Linked DNA regions of Chroogloeocystis siderophila 5.2 s.c.1. The protein of the gene in region 1 interacts with the protein of each later gene in a pairwise test. Links are inferred from orthologs where the notes say so. Each region holds a gene or a part of one and is shown on either strand. Other genes may lie near its edges. The genes, in order: bioB and NIES1031_RS15295.

Region 1 (11,097 bases):
TTCACCTTTTGCGCGGGCGCAACAAATCTTCCTGAAACCTGGTACAGGGTTATCACATACGCTCTTTTTGGGACCTCTAGCAACGCCCACAACCGGACCTGTAGTGCAGTTGAGCGTACTGCAACTTTTTGATTTAGCAACAGCTTTAGATGAATTTGAAGCGGATATTGTAGCCCTACCCAGCCTCAACCAACGTCGAGTAAGTACGACTCCTCCCGCTTGGGCAACGATTGCCGCCGGATTAACACTTGCCGTAGGTATCTTTGCTGTCTTACAACAACTTAATCGCCCTGTTCAACAAACAGCAACCAGTAATCAAATCACGGAAGATCCACAGCAGCTTGCGGCGCAGCCTTCACCACTACCACCTTTATCATCATTAGATACATTACCACCTCCACCACCTGCGGGTTCTCCTGTCCCCGTGCCTAACGCCCCCTTGCCCGCAATTCCTGTCCCAAACGCTAGCCCATCGACTGAATCAACCGCAGCCGCACCGTCGTCTACTCTTCCTGGGGGCACGACACCAGCGCCACAAACAACGGTCATTAGTCCAGGGTCGCCGAATAAAACCGGTACAGCTGCGGCGGGAAATTCTGCGCCCACAATCGCGATACCGAGTCCTTTAGCGCAACTTAACGCTCCTAATCCTGGTTCGCAAGCAGCAATATCTCAAACGCAGCGAACTGCACCAGCACCACAGCGACAGGCGGCAAATAACACGACTGCGGCAGTGCGATCGCCAAACCAACCTCCTCCAGCCCCAAGTCAACCTACATCGTTAGATAATATTAGTCAGGTAGCCGAAGCTCGACAATTCTTTCAGCGCCGCTGGGAACCAACAGAAGCTGTTAAGCAAACCTTGGAGTATAGTTTGCTGTTGGATGTTGATGGCACAATTCAACGTATTGAACCGCTAAATCAAGCTGCTAGAGACCAAATTGACCGCACTGGAATGCCTCTGATTGGCGAGCCTTTTGTATCTCCCATTGCTGATGGTCAAGTAGCTAGAATTCGAGTCGTTTTAACACCCGATGGCAAAGTGCAAACCTTTTTGGAAGATCGCGAAGCGCCACAAGTTTCGCGAGATCCGCGTGAGGCTGCTGAGTAACCAAAAAAAGGCTGTTGTTACAGCCTTTTCAACAAAAATTATATAAATCAAAGTTAATAGCGAGCCTTTTTCTGGGCTTGGCGCTTCTTACGCCGCCGATGAGCAGCAACAACAGCTTCTTCTACAGGGTATCCAACAATAGGGATGACTTGATACTGTCGCTCTTCTTCGAGTTTTTTCAGTTCGGTATAGTCAACCCAATGGATGCAATCAACTGGACACGTGTCAATTGCTTCCTGAATTAACTCTTCTGAGTCTCCGTCTTGACGGACGACGCGCGAACGACCGTAATCTGGTTCAATGTAGAAGGTGTTGCGGGCAACATGGGCGCAGTGCTTGCAACCAATGCAGGTGATTTCGTCAACATAAACACCTTTTTGCCGTAGTTCACCGCCTAACTCAGGTTCTAAGCCTGAACGTTCAGGTGCATCGCGAAAAATTCCACCTAGTTCGGGTTCAAGGTGCGACCGCATTGCTCCAGATTTTGCTCGCTCCAGCGGCATAAAATCAGACATTACGCACTCCAGCGCTGTACTAATAGTCGAATTGAACCGTCTTCGTTTTGTTGCTGTTCTGCTACTTGAAATCCTAAGCGCGAGGTTTCGTTCAATACTGTGTGATAGGCATAACGCTGCGTAATTTTTTTCAAGAAACCTTCGACAGACAAATTTTGCTGCCAATATTGCAAATCAGCAACAAGTTCGTATTCTTTGCCATTCCAACTAAAACCGACATCGTAACCATTCTCCTGCTCAATGGTGATTTCGGCATTACGAGTTTGACCGCGATAGCCTCGAACTGCTCTAGGACCAGATTTCCAATTAATACCTAAATCAGTGAGCGCAGCTTGTAACGATGAAAGATTACGGATTTGTGTTTTGATTTGGCTAAAGTGTGACATTGTAGTAGTTGTGAATTGAATCAAACTGGACTAGTTAGTAAAGTTACCACTCGCTAAAACTAGCTTGGGTTGTTGCAACTGTAGATTGGTGTTGTACTGCATTATAAAATTCTGAGCTTGGCTGGTGACTGACGACGTGTCCCAGTTCTGCTTCGATTGCGGCTGTGACTTCAGTACAAGTTGCTCCGACTATACCGGAAACTTTTTCCTGTACGCGACCATCGGGATAAATCACAAACTCTAGCGTTTCCATACTTCTAGCTAATCACCATAGCTTTATTTATAATTTGCACCGACACTGCATCGGCTGCTCGTTGCTATTTGTAAGCTTTTATGCCTACTGTACGCTCTCCTCACTATCACTATTGCTAAATAATGTTTCATCTATCGAATTATAGAGAATAAAAAATTAACAAAATTTAGCAATAGATGAAGTCTCACATCAATTATTGTCAGTTTCGCTTAACTCACCGCAGCAGTCAAGTAAGAATTAAGTAGCGAATGACTCGCGAACAGCGGGTAAAAGGAATAAATTGAGTCGTATTCTCTGATTTTTCTGGATTATTAACAGCTTTTCTAGTTAAAGAAGTTGATTTTTTTATGAGCAGCACTGAAGAAATTTATGATTCTCCGATTTGGCAACCATTCACCCAAATGAAAACCGCGCCGATACCTTTGAAAGTCGTCAAGGGACAAGGCGTGATGCTCGAACTCGAAGATAAACGCCAAATTATGGATTGTATTTCCAGTTGGTGGGTGACGATTCATGGACACGGCCATCCTATACTTGCTGAGGCGCTTTACAAACAAGCCCAAGCCTTAGAACATGTCATTTTTACAGGTTTTACGCACGAACCAGCTGAACAGCTAGCGAGAAAATTACTTCAGCATCTCCCAAAATCGCTGAGGCGAGTATTTTTTTCGGATAATGGCTCAACAGCGATGGAAGTCGCGCTGAAAATGGCTTATCAATATTGGTTTAATCAAGGAGAAAGCGATCGCACGACGTTTATTAGCTTTGAAGGTGGATATCACGGCGATACGATAGGAGCGATGTCGATCGCAGGTAATTCTCCCTGGGATCAGCCTTTTCACCGCTTAATGTTCTCGACAGAGCTTGTGCCTTTTCCTGCTACGTTTGATAATGATGCTGATGTCGAAGTACGTGAAGCACAAACTCTAGAAATCCTGACGCGGCTTCTCAAACAAAATCCTACGCGATATGCAGGTCTTTTTATCGAGCCACTTGTACAGGGTGCAGGGGGAATGCGAGTATGTCGTCCACAATTTCTACAAGCTTTAGGAAACTTGGCGCACTCGTTTGGTGTACTTGTCATTTACGATGAGGTGATGACAGGCTTCGGGCGCACTGGTGAATTATTTGCTTGCTTAAAAGCAGAAACCGCACCGGATATCATTTGTTTATCAAAAGGTTTATCAGGCGGCTGCTTACCTTTAGCTGTAACCGTTGCGACAGAGGATATTTATCGTGCGTTTTACAGTGATGATGTCAGTAAAACATTTTTTCATGGCCATTCATACACAGGAAATCCCTTAGCGTGTGCTACAGGCGTTGCGTCTTTAGAATTGCTAGAACAAAATCCTAACTTTCGCAATCTAGAACAGCAGCATCGCTGCTATCTAAAAAAATACTTGCCGGATCATCCCAAAATCGATAAAGTGCGCACTTGCGGGACGATTGCCGCGATGGATATCGTCACAGACAGTCAGAGTGGATATTTTAATGCGATCGCACCAATCCTCAAACAAAGGTTTCTAGCGGAAGGATTTCTCTTACGTCCTCTGGGGAATACGCTTTACTTGATGCCACCTTACTGCATTACCTCAGAGCAACTCGAATCAATTTATCAAGCGATCCGCCGCGTACTTGATACTATCATATAGCAATGGTCAATCAGAATTATGGCTTCAGTGATGAGCAAAGCATTGTCCCTGTTTTCATCATCATTTCTGACCTCTAATCCCCGACCTCTGACCTCTTCTTATGTTGAAATCTTCTGCACTTAACTGGAATGAACTTGCCGATCGCGCTTTGGCTGGAGAACTATTGACGCGGGAAGCCGCCCATGCGGTACTCAACGCGCCTGATTGTTTACTGCTTGAGCAACTTGCTGCTGCCTATCGCGTGCGCTACCATTATTGGGAAAATCGCGTCCGGTTGCATTTTCTCCTTAATGCTCAAAGTGGGCTTTGTCCAGAAGATTGTCACTATTGTTCGCAATCGAAGATTTCTACTGCTGAAATTGAGAAGTACCCACTCTTAGCTAAAGAAAAAATTTTAGACGCTGCTGCGCAGGCAAAGAAATTGCAAGCTGGAACTTTTTGTATGGTCATTTCGGGGCGTTCTCCCAGCGAACGAGTATTTACGCAGGTTCTGGACGCTGTACAAGCGGTTAAAGCCAACTATGATTTAAAAATTTGTGCGTGTCTTGGGTTGTTAAGTCAAGAGCAAACGCAGCGTTTAGCAGAAGTCGGGGTAGACCGCGTTAATCACAATTTGAATACTTCGGATGATTACCACTCGCAAATTTGTACGACGCATACGTTTGGCGATCGCATCGCGACAGTAGAAAATGTCAAAGCCGCAGGAATCACAACTTGTTCGGGCGGAATTATTGGGATGGGCGAGTCGGATGATGATGTTATCGACTTAGCATTTTCGCTACGGGAATTAAACGTTACAAGTGTTCCCCTAAATTTCTTGATTCCAATTCCAGGAACGCCGTTTGAGAAGATTCAAGAATTGAACCCGCGTCGTTGTCTGCGAGTGTTATGTTTATTTCGCTTTGTCCTTCCCGCACAGGAAATTAGAATCGCTGGCGGTAGAGAAGTTCATTTGCGATCGCTGCAACCTTTAGGACTTTATCCAGCAAACTCAATCTTTATTGGTGATTATTTAACAACTCCTGGACAAGCAACGCACAGCGATTTGGAAATGATTCGCGATGCTGGGTTTGCGATCGAATCTCCTGACGGTTCTCCGATAGAAACTGACTCGCTCAAAACGATGACTTCCTCAGTGTAAGCGAGTCCCTTATTATTTAAAACTTACTAGTTATAAGTAATTAGGAGCAGTCTATCTACTTTTAATCTGGTTTTTTGTACTATTTAGTAGTACTTATTTGTGTTGCTAATTTCTGAATTCTTGATAATTATAATAAATTAGTTTATTATGCCCTTCGATTTAAAGAAAATAGTTGTTTTGTCAAAAATGTATCCGTTTTTATTTTAAAACAACTAATAATAAGAAAAATCGAGTTATTTGCTGCTTGACGAAATATTAAATTATTTCAAGACCTATGAGAACGTCAGCAACTTAACTTTAATGTTTTGACATTTATGTAAAAAGGTGATGAGAATCATACTTTATGGGCATTACTTCCTGTAGTGTACTATTAATAGCAATTAGCTATTTGAACTAAGGGTAGTGCGTCAGGATAATGTGGGTTTGATAAAGTAGGGCTATCCTTCTCAGTGGCAACAAACAATGGAATGTCGGCTCTGTGGTCATGCGAAGGTCCACAAACACGGCAAAATGCCCAATGGACATCAACGCTATTTCTGCCCCAACTGCAAACAAACCTTCTCTGAAAGCATGGCATCGTCAGGCAGCAGACAGGACGACGGCATCGTCGGCAGAACAAGTTTGGCAAAGTCTGGGAGCAGACGAAAGTGACGACACGGTTAGTGGTAAGTTATTTCAACTGGAGTTGGCAGCATATTCTCCCCTTTCCAACAATAATCTGACGCACTACCGAATCTACTATGTCAGGATTTATGAATTTATTTAGCATAATTGAGCGATCGCGCGGTATTTTTGTCAAATTGAATACAGAAATATTTAATTGGATTCCTCAGTTTGCTGTAGGGAAATTTTCATTAAGTTAATGGATTTGAGACGGAGAACGAGCATGTCGCTTCAATCAAGCAATCAAATTTGTCGTTTAACACCTGCAATAGAAGGCGCAATCACTGCAAGTTGGAATCCAGTTTGCCACATCACTTACACGCGCGATACTTGGGTTAAACTGCTGCAATCACCTGGTGAATATGCATTTGCGGAAGCTAAATTGCTCTGTCAGGAATCCTCAGATACCTGGCTTGCCTGGGTACCGGATCATGGTGAAGTTCTTCTCGACCAAAGCGATTTCTATTGTTGATTGAAGGAATGAAATTGGTCAACAGCAATGAATACCGAGTCAGTTATCGATTGGGATGAAATGTTTGAGTATCTACCAGGAACGATTGTAGAACTTAAAAATAACCCAAGTATTTTGCATCGGATTGATTACTATGAAGCCATGATGGTACCTCCGATCTGGTTAGTCGGCGATCCGCGTCCGCGTTACCCAGGTGAATTGCAGATTATATCGCGTCAAGAAGTACAAAGCTGTGAGTTAGAGCCACAACAATCATTAGTCTAAGGTTTATTTCAGACTAGAGCCTTTTTAGTTCAAGGCTTCGATAGAGTTTGAAACCCTGAACTATAATAAGCACTCCCATTAAAATAATTTTTCTAAGGCACCTCAATCGGAATTAAAGTGTTTTCTGGTAAGTAACTGCGAAAACTGCCTTCATCAGCTAGCACTAAGACTAACCGTAATGGATAATCTGGAGGCATTTGCAAATCAGCCCACGGTACGGCAATTTCCAAGCATTTATTCAGTGCTACGCTAGCGCGACTATAACGCGGATGCCATTGATGATGTTCTCCAGCTTCTTGAAAATGAACTGATTGCGTGAGCAAATTGATTTCTAGCTGGTGATGATACAAATAGTTGAGTGGAGCTTCATTCGGTATATCTTCTAGTGGCACTGGGCTATTGTGCATCGTGCGATCAGGATAAAACCACAGTAAGTGTAACTCTGAAGGCAAATCGCGCCCTGGTTGTACACCCTGTTTTAAATCGACTCGTAGGTAGAAATTCAGGTGATCTACCCCATACCATAGACGCTGGATTGCACTGCTTTTGTGCATTGTTCCCCGCGCCCCACCAACTTCTAAACGCCCAGCACGATCCCAATCTTGCTCATCACCCATACCGTCAATAACAGGATGAATAAAGCCTTGGGGTCGATGATCGCCTAGGGCTTCATGCGATTCTACAGGTTGACGCAAATACGGCGGAATAGGCTCATTTAGTGCTTGATAGATACCGCACAAATGTTCGCGAAATAGTTGGTCAAAAATAGCATCTTGATTCGATGTATGACCTTCACCAAACCACCAAAACCAATCAGAACCTTCAGCAGCATACAAAGCTTCCCACGCTTCGGGATTGTTTTCTTCCGTTGCTTCAGGATGTTTAGCAAGTAAAGATCTAGCTTCCGCTAGCATATCCCAAGCGCGATTCTTTGCAGGATCGCCAATCCACGTTGTAAAACTACCATCTACCCAGGAACCGCTGTGTAATTGTTCTCCTGGAATCGTTGCAGTTGGGGGGAATTTTTCCAGGAATTCTGAAACAGTGACAAGTTTGATCTGTGGATGATCGCTGAGAGTTTGATATAAATTCTCTAAGAAAGGCTTACCATCTTGCGGGTAAAACTCCCAGCAGTTTTCGCCATCAAGCGCGATTGTGACTAACCACGGCTGATCGGGTTGACGGTGTTTATGCGAGTGCGCGATCGCTTCTAAGTGTCCGACTAAATCTGTTGCTGCTTGTTTAGCTGGCATGGAGCCATAAGTAAAACCAATTAAATCAGACAAACGGTGATCGCGAAAGACAATTACTAAATCACCTGCGGCAGTTTCTAAACGATACGGACGATAAAGCAACTCAGGTTCGCATACATTACCCGCGCCATCACGATGGAAAAAGTGGTGCAGTGTCCAACCTAATACAGCTTCATCCGAAACGATCCAGTTGAATCCTTGTTTAACAATGTAAGGTAAAATCTCAGGACTCACCGATTGTTCTGAAGGCCATAAACCACGAGGTTCTCGTCCAAAGCGATCTTGATACAATTCCCACGCTTTATACAAGTGCCGAGGAATATCTTCTGCCCATTGAAATCGGCGTTGGGGCAATGTCATACTGGGTACAGCTACGCGCCCCGAATTGGTATCGGCAAGTAATGGTAAAATTGGGTGCATGTAAGGCGTTGTCGTAACTTCCAACTGTCCTGCATTCTGCATTTCACGATGCTGGGGGATAATTCTACTCAGAATATCGCGTTGCTTAGAATAAATTCGCTGGCGATCGCTTAAAGTAAAATTCCGCCCTTGCTGTAACCACGCAGCGATTTCTGGATCGTCCCAAAAGAGCGGATCGATCCACGCCAGATTGTGCCACGCCAATAAATCGCTATAGTCTTGTAACTGCCAATTTTCTAAACACCACGCTTTCCCCTTGTCTTGTCTTTGGTGGTACAACTCGGCATAACGCGGGTGCGGGTCAATTAACGTGTGGTGATTCGCATCAAAAAAATGCTCGATGATAAATTGTCGTTGTTCCTGAGAAAGTTGTTCGGTTGGCGTCAAGCTGACAGCTAAATACGGGTCAAACGCCGTGCCAGCGATATAGTCTTCGAGTTGCAAAATCAACGAAGGAACCAAGTTAACAGTTTGATGCAACTTTGGATAGCGTGCTAGCAGTAATACTAAATCTAAATAATCTTTTGTACCATGCAGCCGTACCCAAGGCAGTCGGTATTGACTATGTGCAGACAACGAAATGCTGCTATCTCGACCTTTGTACAGTGGCTGATGTTGGTGCCAAATCAATGCAACGTATAGAGGATGCGCCATAAGCTAGGGGCTAGAGGCTAGACTTTACTAGGTTTATCAGGAAGCCAGAAAAATTATTATATTTTCTTAACCACTTTAGCCTAATATGCTTTCCTAGTCCCTAGTCCCTTTTACCTATTGACTACAGCACTTGCTCAACTTCCGCAATTTCTGGAATCATTTCGCGTAGACGGCGCTCGATGCCCATTCTCAACGTCATTGTCGAACTGGGACAAGCACCACACGCGCCTTGAAGCCGTAACTTGACTACAGGACCGTCTAGTTCAACCAACTCGACGTTACCGCCATCAGACATCAGGTAAGGACGCAATTCATCCAGAACTGTTTCTACATTGTTTACTGTCAGTTCCATTGATTTAGACCTCGTTCAGCTTATAAATTGTTAATAACTCGATCCTAGATCTAATTTATAATCGTCCGCAGCCAGTGAATTAATTATGCCTCGACAGTCGCGGGTTCGAGTAACTTGATATTTGAGAAATTAAATTCCGTCGTGGTGCGTTCTCCATTTTCATACGAATGAATAACTTGCTTTGTCATCACATAGTAGTCGCCTACTTTTTCGTAGGTATCTTCAAACTTTAATACTCGGATGACATCGTTCGTTTGGGGATTGCGGAATACAGCATCGTAGCGCGAAGCAACGTAACCATTTCCCGTATCTAAACTTTCATGCGTATCAATAACGAACGCCATACGTCCCATAACGCGGCTAACTTGGCAAATTTCTGTACCGCGAATTTTGTAGTTAGACCCCATTGAATCGCCCTTCACGAGGATCTCAACCGCCCCAGAAGCATCGGTTTCACCTAAGTTGAACTCGTGCTTGCTATGCGATTGCTCGAAACTAGAGCGCTTGCGGTGTGTAACAATATCGCGTAACTGCGTGTAGATACTTTCTTGCACTTCTTCGTTGTCAATACCAGTAACTTCCACACTCCAATCGCGATTGATGCGTATGTGACCTGTATAAACTTCAGAATCTTGCTTTAACTCGACATCAGCACTATAGCCAGGAAAGTTTTCATCCCAGGTGTAGCGATTCTCGTAAGCAGTTTTAAATAGTTCAGTGGCGTTTAATTGTTGTGTCATTTTGATCGTTCTGATTTCAACCTTACTATTATCTCTTGTGGAGGGGTGAGGGGTGAGGAATAGATTACTGATGATTTGGGGAGTGATAAGCAATATTACACTTTTTTATTCGCTAGCTGGAGATTCTGATGTTGCTTGTGATGGACTTGATTGCTGTAGTCTTAGTACATCTTGCGCCGAAACGCCTTCGCTTGCGGTACCAATGTACCAGAGTGCAGCTGCGGCTTCTGCACGAGTGACGGTTTTCTTGGGTTGAAACAGCGTTGTGTAGCCAAAAACACGGCGAATGTTTGCGCGATCGCTATTTTGAAAATCGGCTAAAACGGCTTGTAATGCTCTCGGTTCAATTTTTGCCGCATCTTGAAAACCCCAAGTTTGCTGTACTGCGTCTACGGAAGCATTGGGGAGTGAGGCGCGAGTATCGATAGGGACTTTCCAAAGAATCATTTGTTCGCGCGTCAGCGGTGCATCAGGGCGAAATAGCACGGTTGTTGAACTTCCTGACAGGAAACTAGGAATTAATCCTGCTTCGGCTAAGCCTTGAATTGCTGCAAAATCTGGATCAGAAGCTGATACATCCTGAAACGCTGGTTGCGTCGAGGCGGATGCTTTGCGAATTTGTTTTGCAGGGTTATCCACATAAAATCGATTATTAGCAGCAACTAGCCACCGCGCATACTCGCGCCGCGTGACAGTCTTATTCGGTTCAAATTGACTCGCTGAATTACTTTTAGATGTTGCTTGCAATGGTAATACACCTAATGCGCTCAAGTCTTGAAGATACTGGCGCAGTTCTTGCGGTACTTGGTTGATGTCATTAAAAGATTGTGCTGCTGTTGGTTGTGTAGTATTATTGTTTATCGTCTGTGCAGTGCTATTAGCTTGCTGTAGTGGCACCGGTCCAATAAAATCTGGATCTCCTGGTTGCGGTACACTAGCTTGCTCAGAAGCATCTGGTGATGTACTAGTTGCGACAGTTGTATCGCGCGTATATTGCAGCGTGAATTCAGTATTTCCTGCTGTATTTGGCTGCGCAGTGCTGCTTTGATTAGGTGCAGGAATTGTGACTGTGACGCGTAACTCATCGCGCTGTGCTTCTAAAATGCCTTCTTGTTCACTCGGACGCACCTCCCAGTTGTTTGCTTGAAATTGGTTCTTATAAAAGCTTTGAACGACATTGATCGGATCGGGAGTTATCCAGCGCGTTTGTGAGGCTGTGAC
Region 2 (8,774 bases), on another replicon or contig:
GAAAAATGCCGTAAGTGTATATGAAAGCCGAACGCACTCGCAGTCAGGAGCGAATCCTAAAATTGCTCAAAAGCCTCAACAAAGCAATTTCTGCTCAAGATATTTATGTAGAGTTACGCAATCGCAACCAAAGCGTAGGGCTAGCGACAGTATATCGAGCATTAGAAGCCTTAAAGCTAGAAGGCGTAGTGCAAGTGCGGACACTGGCTTCTGGAGAATCGCTGTATAGTTCAGTGCAGCAAGATAAGCACCATTTGACTTGTTTGCAGTGTGGCAGATCGATTGCTATCAATCAATGCCCTGTACACGATCTAGAAACTCAATTGCACCAAGCCCACCAGTTCAAAATCTTCTACCACACCTTAGAGTTTTTCGGGCTATGTAATCAATGTCAGATGGCTCAAGCTACGGGTGTAGGTGCTGAGTAGGAAGCTTCAGGAGCAGAGGTGCAGAGGAGAAATACTAAATACTATGTATAAATATTTTCCACTTGATCCCCAGTCACTAGCAACTAGACCTCCTGCATGAATCACAGACGCCCTCCGACTTTCTTCAGGGCTATCCGAGCAAAGTTTACTTTCGTACACTAAAAGGTCAGTGGACTTTGTTTTATTTAGCTAGCGAATTTATTCGCGATCCGCTTCACGCAGGAGGTCTCTTCTACTATTATCCACTAAATACTAGTCACTTTTTGACTCGCTCCTCGGCTCTATTTAGTTAATGCGATCGCCATTCACCTGCGGTAAATTATGCGAACCATCAGACACAATCGAACGCATTCCTTCAATCGTTGCGGGGATACTACGCGGATCCATAAACATCACTTTACTACTGTCACTACTACCGATTTTTGTTCCCATGTCGAGATAATTCTGCGCAATTAAAAATTGCAGCGCTTCTCGCGCCTCAGGGCTCGTTTGCAGCGTTTTTGTAATGATTTGTAAGGCTTCAGCAGTGGCTTGAGCCTTGAGAACTTGTTGCTGGCGTTCGGCTTGAGCTTGTAAAACAATTGTTTTTTGGTGCGCCTCCGCTTGAAGAATCGTTGCTTTTTGTTGTGCTTCCGCCTCTAGGATTTGGGCTTCGGCTCTACCTCTAGCGCTATTCACCGCCGATTCGCGATCGCCTTCGGATGTCAAAATCGCCGCGCGTTTACGCCGTTCAGCAGACATTTGCAATTCCATCGATTCTTGAACCGCAAGTGAAGGAATAATATCTCGCAATTCTACTCGCGTAACTTTGACTCCCCAAGGATCTGTGGCAATATCTAAATCGCGTAATAATATTTCATTGATTTGAGCGCGAGCCGTAAACGTTTCATCTAGCTCTAATCTACCCATTTCCGAACGAATTTGTGTTAATACTAAATTCACCATTGCTGACTGGAGATTTTCTACCTTGTACCAAGCTTTCTCCATATCAACAATCCGCCAGTACACAACCGCGTCGACCTCAATCGAAACATTATCACGGGTAATGCACTTTTGTGGCGGAATGTCCAGCACTTTTTCCCGAATTGTTTCGCGGAAAACAACTTTATCAACAAAGGGAAAAACAAAGTTCAACCCAGGTTCAAGTTTTTTGTTGTAACTACCGAGTCTTTCTACCAAGGCTTCATTACCTTGATTGATGACTTTTACCGAACCTGCTAAAGCCGAACCACCCAAAGCTAAGGCGACAAGCAAAAATAATTCATTCATGAAATTTCCTGTTTATTGAGGATAAAGTTACTAATTTGGGAGATATAGGGAGTTTGTAAATAGTTGGCAAACAACTACCGATGTGAAATTTTTAATACATCACTCACCCCTCTTTCCGCGCTCCTCATCCCTCCTAATGCAACAGATCTTCTGGTACAACAATCAAAGTCGTACCTTCACGGCGGACAACATAGACTTTTTGAGAAGGCGCGATCGCTAAATGCCGATCCTCACACCGCGCCCGCCAAGAATTTCCTTCATAAATAACTCTCCCATCTTTACCAGCGGGAATTTCGGTTAATGTCTCAGCAATAAATGCCTCTTGTAGTTTTTTGCGCTTGGGTATCAATAGACGGCGCGACAGTAAGATCAAAGCCGCTGATAGCCCTAGCCACAAGAAAGCTTGCAAGCTCAATTGGGGAACGATTAATGATACTATTGCCACAACAAAGGCACTAAGCCCCATCATAAAAGCGACAAACGCCGTTGGTAGCACTAGTTCCATCAAACAGAGAATTGCCCCTGCTATTAACCATAATAGCGTGACGTTTATCGGCATCTTGGTGTTTAAATAGCTAAGTGCACAGTAATCTACTGATGTAAGAAGTGACTTGATCTGCTTCTAGACACGCTGCAATTACAGAATGCGCGAGCAAGAGATAATGACCTCAGAGTGTATCATTAATACCAATCTAGCCCATGCTTCGTTTAATCAGGAGTAAGTTTAATTGAATTTAAAAGTTTTTTAAGCTCACGCAGTACCGTTCTTAATCTCCCTGACCCCTCATTTATGGCTTAATGTGTATAACAAGGGACAATCTTATGCAAAGATAAAGAGGTTGTCTGGAATAAGCAATTGTATTGAATAATTTTGCATTGCTTCTTGAGAGGGAAACACTCTAATTACAAGTCTATGAAAGTTGGCGATCGCGTCCGCGTTAAAGAATCAGTCATTGTTTACCATCATCCCGAACATCGCGGTGAACCTTTTGATATCAAAGGCTTAGAAGGCGAGATTGTGAGTTTTGCTAATGAATGGCGAGGCAAACCAATCAGCGCTAATTTGCCAATTCAAGTTCAGTTTACTAAAAAGTTCAAAGCTCATCTGCGCGAAACTGAAATTGAGGTTTTATCATAGTTTGGCTCTTGGCTAAGGGCGATGGAGATGATTTGTTATCTAACTCCTTGCCCGACGAAACCAACTAAAAACATTGATTTCACTACGCATTTGCTCTAATTCTTGTCTATGGCATTCGGCTGTGGTAAAGTACCAAGCACAATACTGTTGCAACTGTGTGCGTATCTGGACTTCGTGATAAAATTGACGTGTTGCTTGGTAAGTTGCAAAGATATCCTGTGTTTCCGGTGGCGGTAGCGGGATGATGTAATGGAACTGGTTAGCCATGAGTTGAGCAAAAGAAGTCATCTTGCTGCAATTATAGCGATCGCGACTTAGAGAAATTTGTGTCTAAATGCATAATTTAGTAGCTAATTGATTGACAAATCTTTTGTGGCTAGCCACTAGAGGTTGCGCCTGCCCAGGCAAAATCTGCCTTTGCAGACTAACAGCAGCGGTTTCTAACCGGCGGGTTTCAGAGTTTCGTCTTTCTTACAACCAACCGCGTAAACGATAAACGACTAAACCAACATATTCTTTCAAAGCACGAGTAGACTGATACAATCGCTCGGCTTCTGGTAGTAAATTCAACAGTGAAGCTTCAGAAGAATTACTGATATATTGCATATCACCGCTTGCTAAAAAATCGGTAGGTGCGGGAATTGCTGAAATTCTTAGTTTATTAAAGATGGCAAGCGATCGCGGCATATGCATTGCAGAAGTAACGAGTAATACTTGATTAAACTGACGCGCTTGCAGAATTTTTTTGACATTAACTGCATTTTCGTAGGTGTTGAGCGAGTCTGGTTCTTGAATAATTGCCGTTTCTGGTACGCCCAACTGCTGCATAATAATTGCCATATCAGCAGATTCCGATGGACCAGCACCACTCCAATCGATCCGCCCACCGCTAAGAATTACGAAAGGCGCTTTTTTTTGATGATACAACTGCGCCGCATAAAACATGCGATCGCTTTCTTCCGATAAGTCTACAGAAGGGCGTGGCGGAAATGCAGGTTTAGTAGCACCGCCTAAAACGACGATAGCGTCAGCGTTGGGTAATTGCTGGGGAATATTTTGAAATTCGAGCGATCGCACTAAAGATCGCGAAACCCAGCCGTTACTCGCCAATAACAAAACGATAAGGGCTATAGTTAACGCCGTTGATGCTTGACGCGGTTTTTTCCACAACGTCACTAAGGCAAATATGATGAGAATACACGCCAATCCTAGCGGGTAGAAAAATAAAGGTAATAGCTTTGATAAATACAAAAACATCTGTAAGTAAGTGGGTAAAAATATAACGTATCTCAAAGTTTGGTAATTGGTAATTGGTAATTTGAAAAATACTTATTAACAATCACCCATCACCGACCTCAAAAAGTGTGATAGTTTGATTATGCCCACCTACTTATTAGAGCAAATCGCATTAGATTAGGCAAAAATTGGTTGTAAATCTAAAACAAATCCAGGAAGAACATCTTCACCGGATAAAGTTGTCGGTGCAGCTAAAATTTTCACTTCTTGCCCAGCGCGATAAATTTCTACTTGTTTAGTACTAGGATCAATTAACCAACCAAGTTGTAAACCGTTGTCTAAGTATTCTTGCATTTTGACTTGAGTATCAGCCAACTCATCAGTTTCCGAAAGCAGTTTGATCGCAAAATCTGGACACAAAGGTAGAAACTTCTTTCTTTGCGCTTGAGTTAAAGCATTCCAGCGCTCAATTCTTACCCAAGAAACATCAGGAGAACGCGTTGCACCATTTGGTGAGCGAAAACCTGTCGAAGAGTCAAAAGCTTTTCCGAGGTTGGTTTGGCGATTCCAATTACCAAGGTCAATATAAATTTCAAGGTTTCTATTTCCCGTCTCTCCTCCCCTAGGTGGCATAATAATTAATTCTCCCCTAGTGGTTAATTCTAATTGCAACTCGCGATTAGCAGCGGCGAGTTGTTCGAACTGCTCATCAGTAAGTTTGAGAACTAGGGGAAGTTGTAGAGTGACACTCATATTACATCAAATCCTAGGATTAATGCCAGAAAAAAGCGATCGCTGCTTCTCAAGTGTAATTAAAAGCGATCGCACTTCTTAAATCACGAACTATCGATAAGTTAATTTTGGTTCGGGCTGCGCATTAACGATTTCATTTGCTACTTTAAAATCTTGCGCGATTAAGCGTGCAGTCATTTTAGCCGACATCATGACGCTGGGAGTTCCCGCCCCTGGTTGCGTTCCCGCACCGACAAGATAGAGATTTGCAATATCTTCGCTACGATTGTGCGGACGGAAAAACGCTGACTGGTACAACCGAGGTTCTGGACCAAAAGCATTACCTACATACGAATTAAGTGTATGCTCGAAGTAATCTGGCGTAATAAAGCTTTTGTGTACTAAACGCTCAGTCAATCCTGGTAAATAACCGCGTTCGTCGATAAACTTCAAAACCGTATCCGCCAGCGGTTCTCCCAATTGCTGCCAATCTAATTTAGAACCATTATGCGGTACAGGTAATAGAGTATATGCCGCATGATGACCAGGAGGAGCGAGCGACGGGTCGGTTAATGTGGGAACGTGTAAGTATTGTGAGAAATCTGCTGCTAAAATCTTACGTCCAAAGATATCTCTTAAAAGTTCTTCATAGCGTGGACCGAGGATGATCGTGTGGTGGCGCAGTTTGTCTGCTTCGTGGCCATCGGCTTTGAATCCAAAATAAATGACAAACAATGACATCGACTGTTGAGTGAGTTTGATGCGGATATCACTATTCCACCGTCGATATTTCGAGTCAATTAATTTACCGTAAGTATTTGCCCAATCGCCGTTAGATACTACCAAATCGGCATTTAATACACTACTATCTGCTAAAGTGATACCTGTGGCAACTTTTTTGCGTCCTTGGCGCGTAACATTAATCTGGGTAACTTCGGCATTATAAAGCATTTTACCACCGAGTTCTTCAAATTTGCGCACAAAGCCATTCACAAGTGCGCCTGTACCACCCATCGCGAAATGAATACCCCAGGTTTTCTCAACAAAGTGAATCATCGCGTAAATTGCGGGAACAGATAGCGGATTTCCGCCGACTAGCAAAGTTTCAAAACTAAAAACTTGTCGCAGCTTGTCGCTTTTAAAATACTTGCTACTGAAGCTAAAGAGATTGCGCACCGCATCCAAGCGTATGAGATCGGGAGCAACTTTGAGCATCGATCCAACCGTGCCAAAGTGCGTGTAACCAAGTTCTAAAAAGCCGCGATCAAAAATTGCTTTTGCATCTTGGTGAAACCGTTCATAGCCTTCTAAATCGCCAGGTTCGCCCAAGCGCTGAATCTGTTCGCGGGTATGCACTGGATCGCCATCGTAGTCGAAGAAAGAACCATCGTCGAAATAAATGCGATAAAACGGCAGAATCGGCACAATTTTGACATAACGGCTCGTGTTTGAGCCACCAGAAACACCAGTTTTAATTCTTTTGCTTTCATCAACAATTTCATCTGGAAAATCTGGCGTTGCGAGATCTGCGCGATCGCGTTCGAGGGAAAACAGTTCTTCAATAAAATGGGGAACGGTGATCACCGTAGGTCCCATATCAAAAGTAAATCCATCCGCATGACGCACGTACGCCCGTCCGCCAGGACTATCAAGTTTTTCTACAATGGTAGTGTCGAATCCCAAGCTTTGCAGGCGAATTCCCATAGCTAACCCACCGATACCGGCTCCGATCACAATGGCCTGCTGGCGACTCATACTCAACTCCTCTCAGGAATTTAACAATATTTAATCTTTCCTTATTATGCCTTTATCTACAAGCTAAGCGGCGATCGCTATGCCTACAAATCAATGTACAATCTTGGTCAAGTCTTGGAGGTTGGTAAGCGATCATTGGTAAAAACCTTTGTTCGCTATCCGTTACCATTTACCTATTACCCATTACCAAATCAAAATCCTTAAGCTCTCATGTGTCAACTGCTGGGAATGAACTGCAATGTTCCAACAGATATTTGTTTTTCGTTTGAGGGCTTTTCGGCGCGGGGAGGAAGAACAGACGAACATCAAGACGGTTGGGGGATTGCTTTTTTTGAAGGTTTGGGATGTCGGATCTTTCTAGATGCTAAACCCGCGATCGCCTCTCCCGTTGCAGATTTAGTACGACGCTATCCGATTCACTCTACACATGTCATTGCACATATCCGTAAAGCAACTCAAGGTGGAATTGCGTTAGTTAATTGTCATCCGTTTCAACGCGAACTCTGGGGACGATACTGGGTATTTGCGCACAATGGCAATCTTTTAGATTTTCACGCACAGATAACTCATTATCAGCCAGTAGGTCAAACTGATAGCGAACGTGCCTTCTGCTTAATTCTCGAAGCTTTACGACAAAGCTTTCCTACAGGCAAGCCTCTATTAAAAGAATTATATCCTGTGTTGCGCGACATCACCGCATTGATCGCCGACAAAGGTATTTTTAACTATCTACTTTCTGATGGCGAACACTTTTTCACCTACTGTTCAACAAAGCTATGCTACATTGTCCGACAAGCACCGTTTGCGGCAGCACATTTAATCGATGAAGATATTACAGTAGACTTTCAAAAGCTCACTACACCATGCGATCGCGTTGCGGTGATTGCTACAACTCCCCTGACGGATAACGAAGTTTGGACGCAGATTCACCCAGGAGAACTACTCGTCTTTCAGGATGGTTTACCTTATAAATTTTAAAATTAAAAAGTTCTCTTTGGTAAACAGTTAACAGTGAAGAGAGTATAGAAAGACTTTGTCAACTGTCAGCTAGATAGTTGAGAAAATTTAGCACTACAAAAACTTCTATCTTCGTGACTGACTAAAAGAAATGTGACACTCTCCTATTTGGATCTAAACCAGCCCTAGGAAAATGCCACTAATCACCTTGTCTTTTGTAAGTGGAGGTATCTTGGTATGAACGCTTTGTCTGACATATTATTGCAATAAATTCTTAATTAAATCAAGTAGTTGCTGATTAGATTTGAAAATTCAATACAAAGAGGAACGAGTAATAAACCTCTTGCATGAATGCGATCGCCCATAGCGCTGCTATGCATAGTCGGGAAAATGGCGAAAGGCGAAGGCTTAACTGACGGGTGTTGCCTACAGCACTCTGGTGCAACTTTATAAGCACTGGCAGGAGTTGGGAACTTTTGGGCAAACTCAGTTGTGCTTGATGTCTGCAACCTTTGATGACAGACCATTACAAGGGTTAGAGGTAGAGCGATATGAGCTAGACACTGAAGATCTTGCTCATGCAGAATTGGCGGCAAAAGTGACTCGCCCGAAGCCTGTCTTTAGAGCCGCTGTTGAGGATGTTGTAGATGTTGCTGCTTTAGTGGAAGCTCATCACTTGCCAGGAAGCTTATCGCTTGTGGTTGTTAATACAGTAGAGCGCGCACGCGAAATTGGGAGATTAATATCAAACTTAGCGCCACTGGTCATCCACAGTCAGTTTTTAGGCATTGACCGCGAGAAGTTACAGCAGAAGTCAAAGGTTATCAAGGAGTCATTGTTGCAACTCAAGTCGTAGAAGCAGGGGTAGATCTAGATGCCGTGCTGATTACAGAACTATGTCCTTGGTCTTCGTTTGTGCAGCGCTACGGGCGGTGTAGGCGTAAGCGAACAGAGAATACAGTGCAGATTCATTGGCTCGACTATCAACAAGAATGGAAAACGCGTCCTTATGATGCTACAGAATGTGAAGCAACCCGCGATCGCTCAGTGCAACTGCCAGATGCAAGTCTCCATAAACTTGCTGAAATTCCTTTACCAAAGCTGGATTTACCAAGTTACCAGTTGACGAAGCGCGATGTCAAAACGTTCTTCTGCACCCACCCCAAAAACCGAGACACAATATACACAATTTCCCAATATGTTCGCGATCCGACGGCTTTCACAGTAGCAGTAGTGTGGTCGATTGAGCCGCCAAAAAG

What was found.
Region 2: the proteins of bioB (region 1) and NIES1031_RS15295 interact in binary tests that used the Escherichia coli proteins (3 or more experiments, as listed by UniProt). The link is inferred for Chroogloeocystis siderophila 5.2 s.c.1 from one-to-one orthologs.

What each region holds. Positions count from the first base shown.
Region 1 is NZ_MRCC01000003.1:109,623-120,719, reverse strand. What follows is about bases 3,095-6,037. They hold bioB (biotin synthase BioB), read left to right. Parts: upstream 3,095-4,017; coding sequence 4,018-5,058; downstream 5,059-6,037. Other genes in these bases: NIES1031_RS03905 (hypothetical protein), read left to right, coding at 5,945-6,037; bioA (adenosylmethionine--8-amino-7-oxononanoate transaminase), read left to right, coding at 3,095-3,917. Also shown: NIES1031_RS03945 (DUF4335 domain-containing protein), read left to right, coding at 1-1,111; NIES1031_RS03940 (ferredoxin), read right to left, coding at 1,165-1,626; NIES1031_RS03935 (DUF1257 domain-containing protein), read right to left, coding at 1,626-2,012; NIES1031_RS03930 (DUF2997 domain-containing protein), read right to left, coding at 2,056-2,265; more of bioA, read left to right, coding at 2,613-3,094; more of NIES1031_RS03905, read left to right, coding at 6,038-6,193; NIES1031_RS03900 (hypothetical protein), read left to right, coding at 6,221-6,457; NIES1031_RS03895 (glycoside hydrolase family 57 protein), read right to left, coding at 6,550-8,784; NIES1031_RS03890 (NifU family protein), read right to left, coding at 8,906-9,136; NIES1031_RS03885 (DUF3386 domain-containing protein), read right to left, coding at 9,220-9,876; NIES1031_RS03880 (S-layer homology domain-containing protein), read right to left, coding at 9,982-11,097. UniProt on the Escherichia coli protein: Catalyzes the conversion of dethiobiotin (DTB) to biotin by the insertion of a sulfur atom into dethiobiotin via a radical-based mechanism.
Region 2 is NZ_MRCC01000012.1:94,131-102,904, forward strand. Bases 5,817-8,652 are described here. They hold NIES1031_RS15295 (class II glutamine amidotransferase), read left to right. Parts: upstream 5,817-6,768; coding sequence 6,769-7,536; downstream 7,537-8,652. Other genes in these bases: crtI (phytoene desaturase family protein), read right to left, coding at 5,817-6,558; NIES1031_RS15300 (hypothetical protein), read left to right, coding at 7,955-8,371; NIES1031_RS15305 (hypothetical protein), read left to right, coding at 8,395-8,652. Outside these bases: NIES1031_RS15255 (Fur family transcriptional regulator), read left to right, coding at 21-428; NIES1031_RS15260 (SPFH domain-containing protein), read right to left, coding at 714-1,697; NIES1031_RS15265 (NfeD family protein), read right to left, coding at 1,831-2,256; NIES1031_RS15270 (ferredoxin-thioredoxin reductase variable chain), read left to right, coding at 2,611-2,835; NIES1031_RS15275 (hypothetical protein), read right to left, coding at 2,875-3,102; NIES1031_RS15280 (YdcF family protein), read right to left, coding at 3,307-4,092; NIES1031_RS15285 (Uma2 family endonuclease), read right to left, coding at 4,249-4,824; more of crtI, read right to left, coding at 4,915-5,816; more of NIES1031_RS15305, read left to right, coding at 8,653-8,774.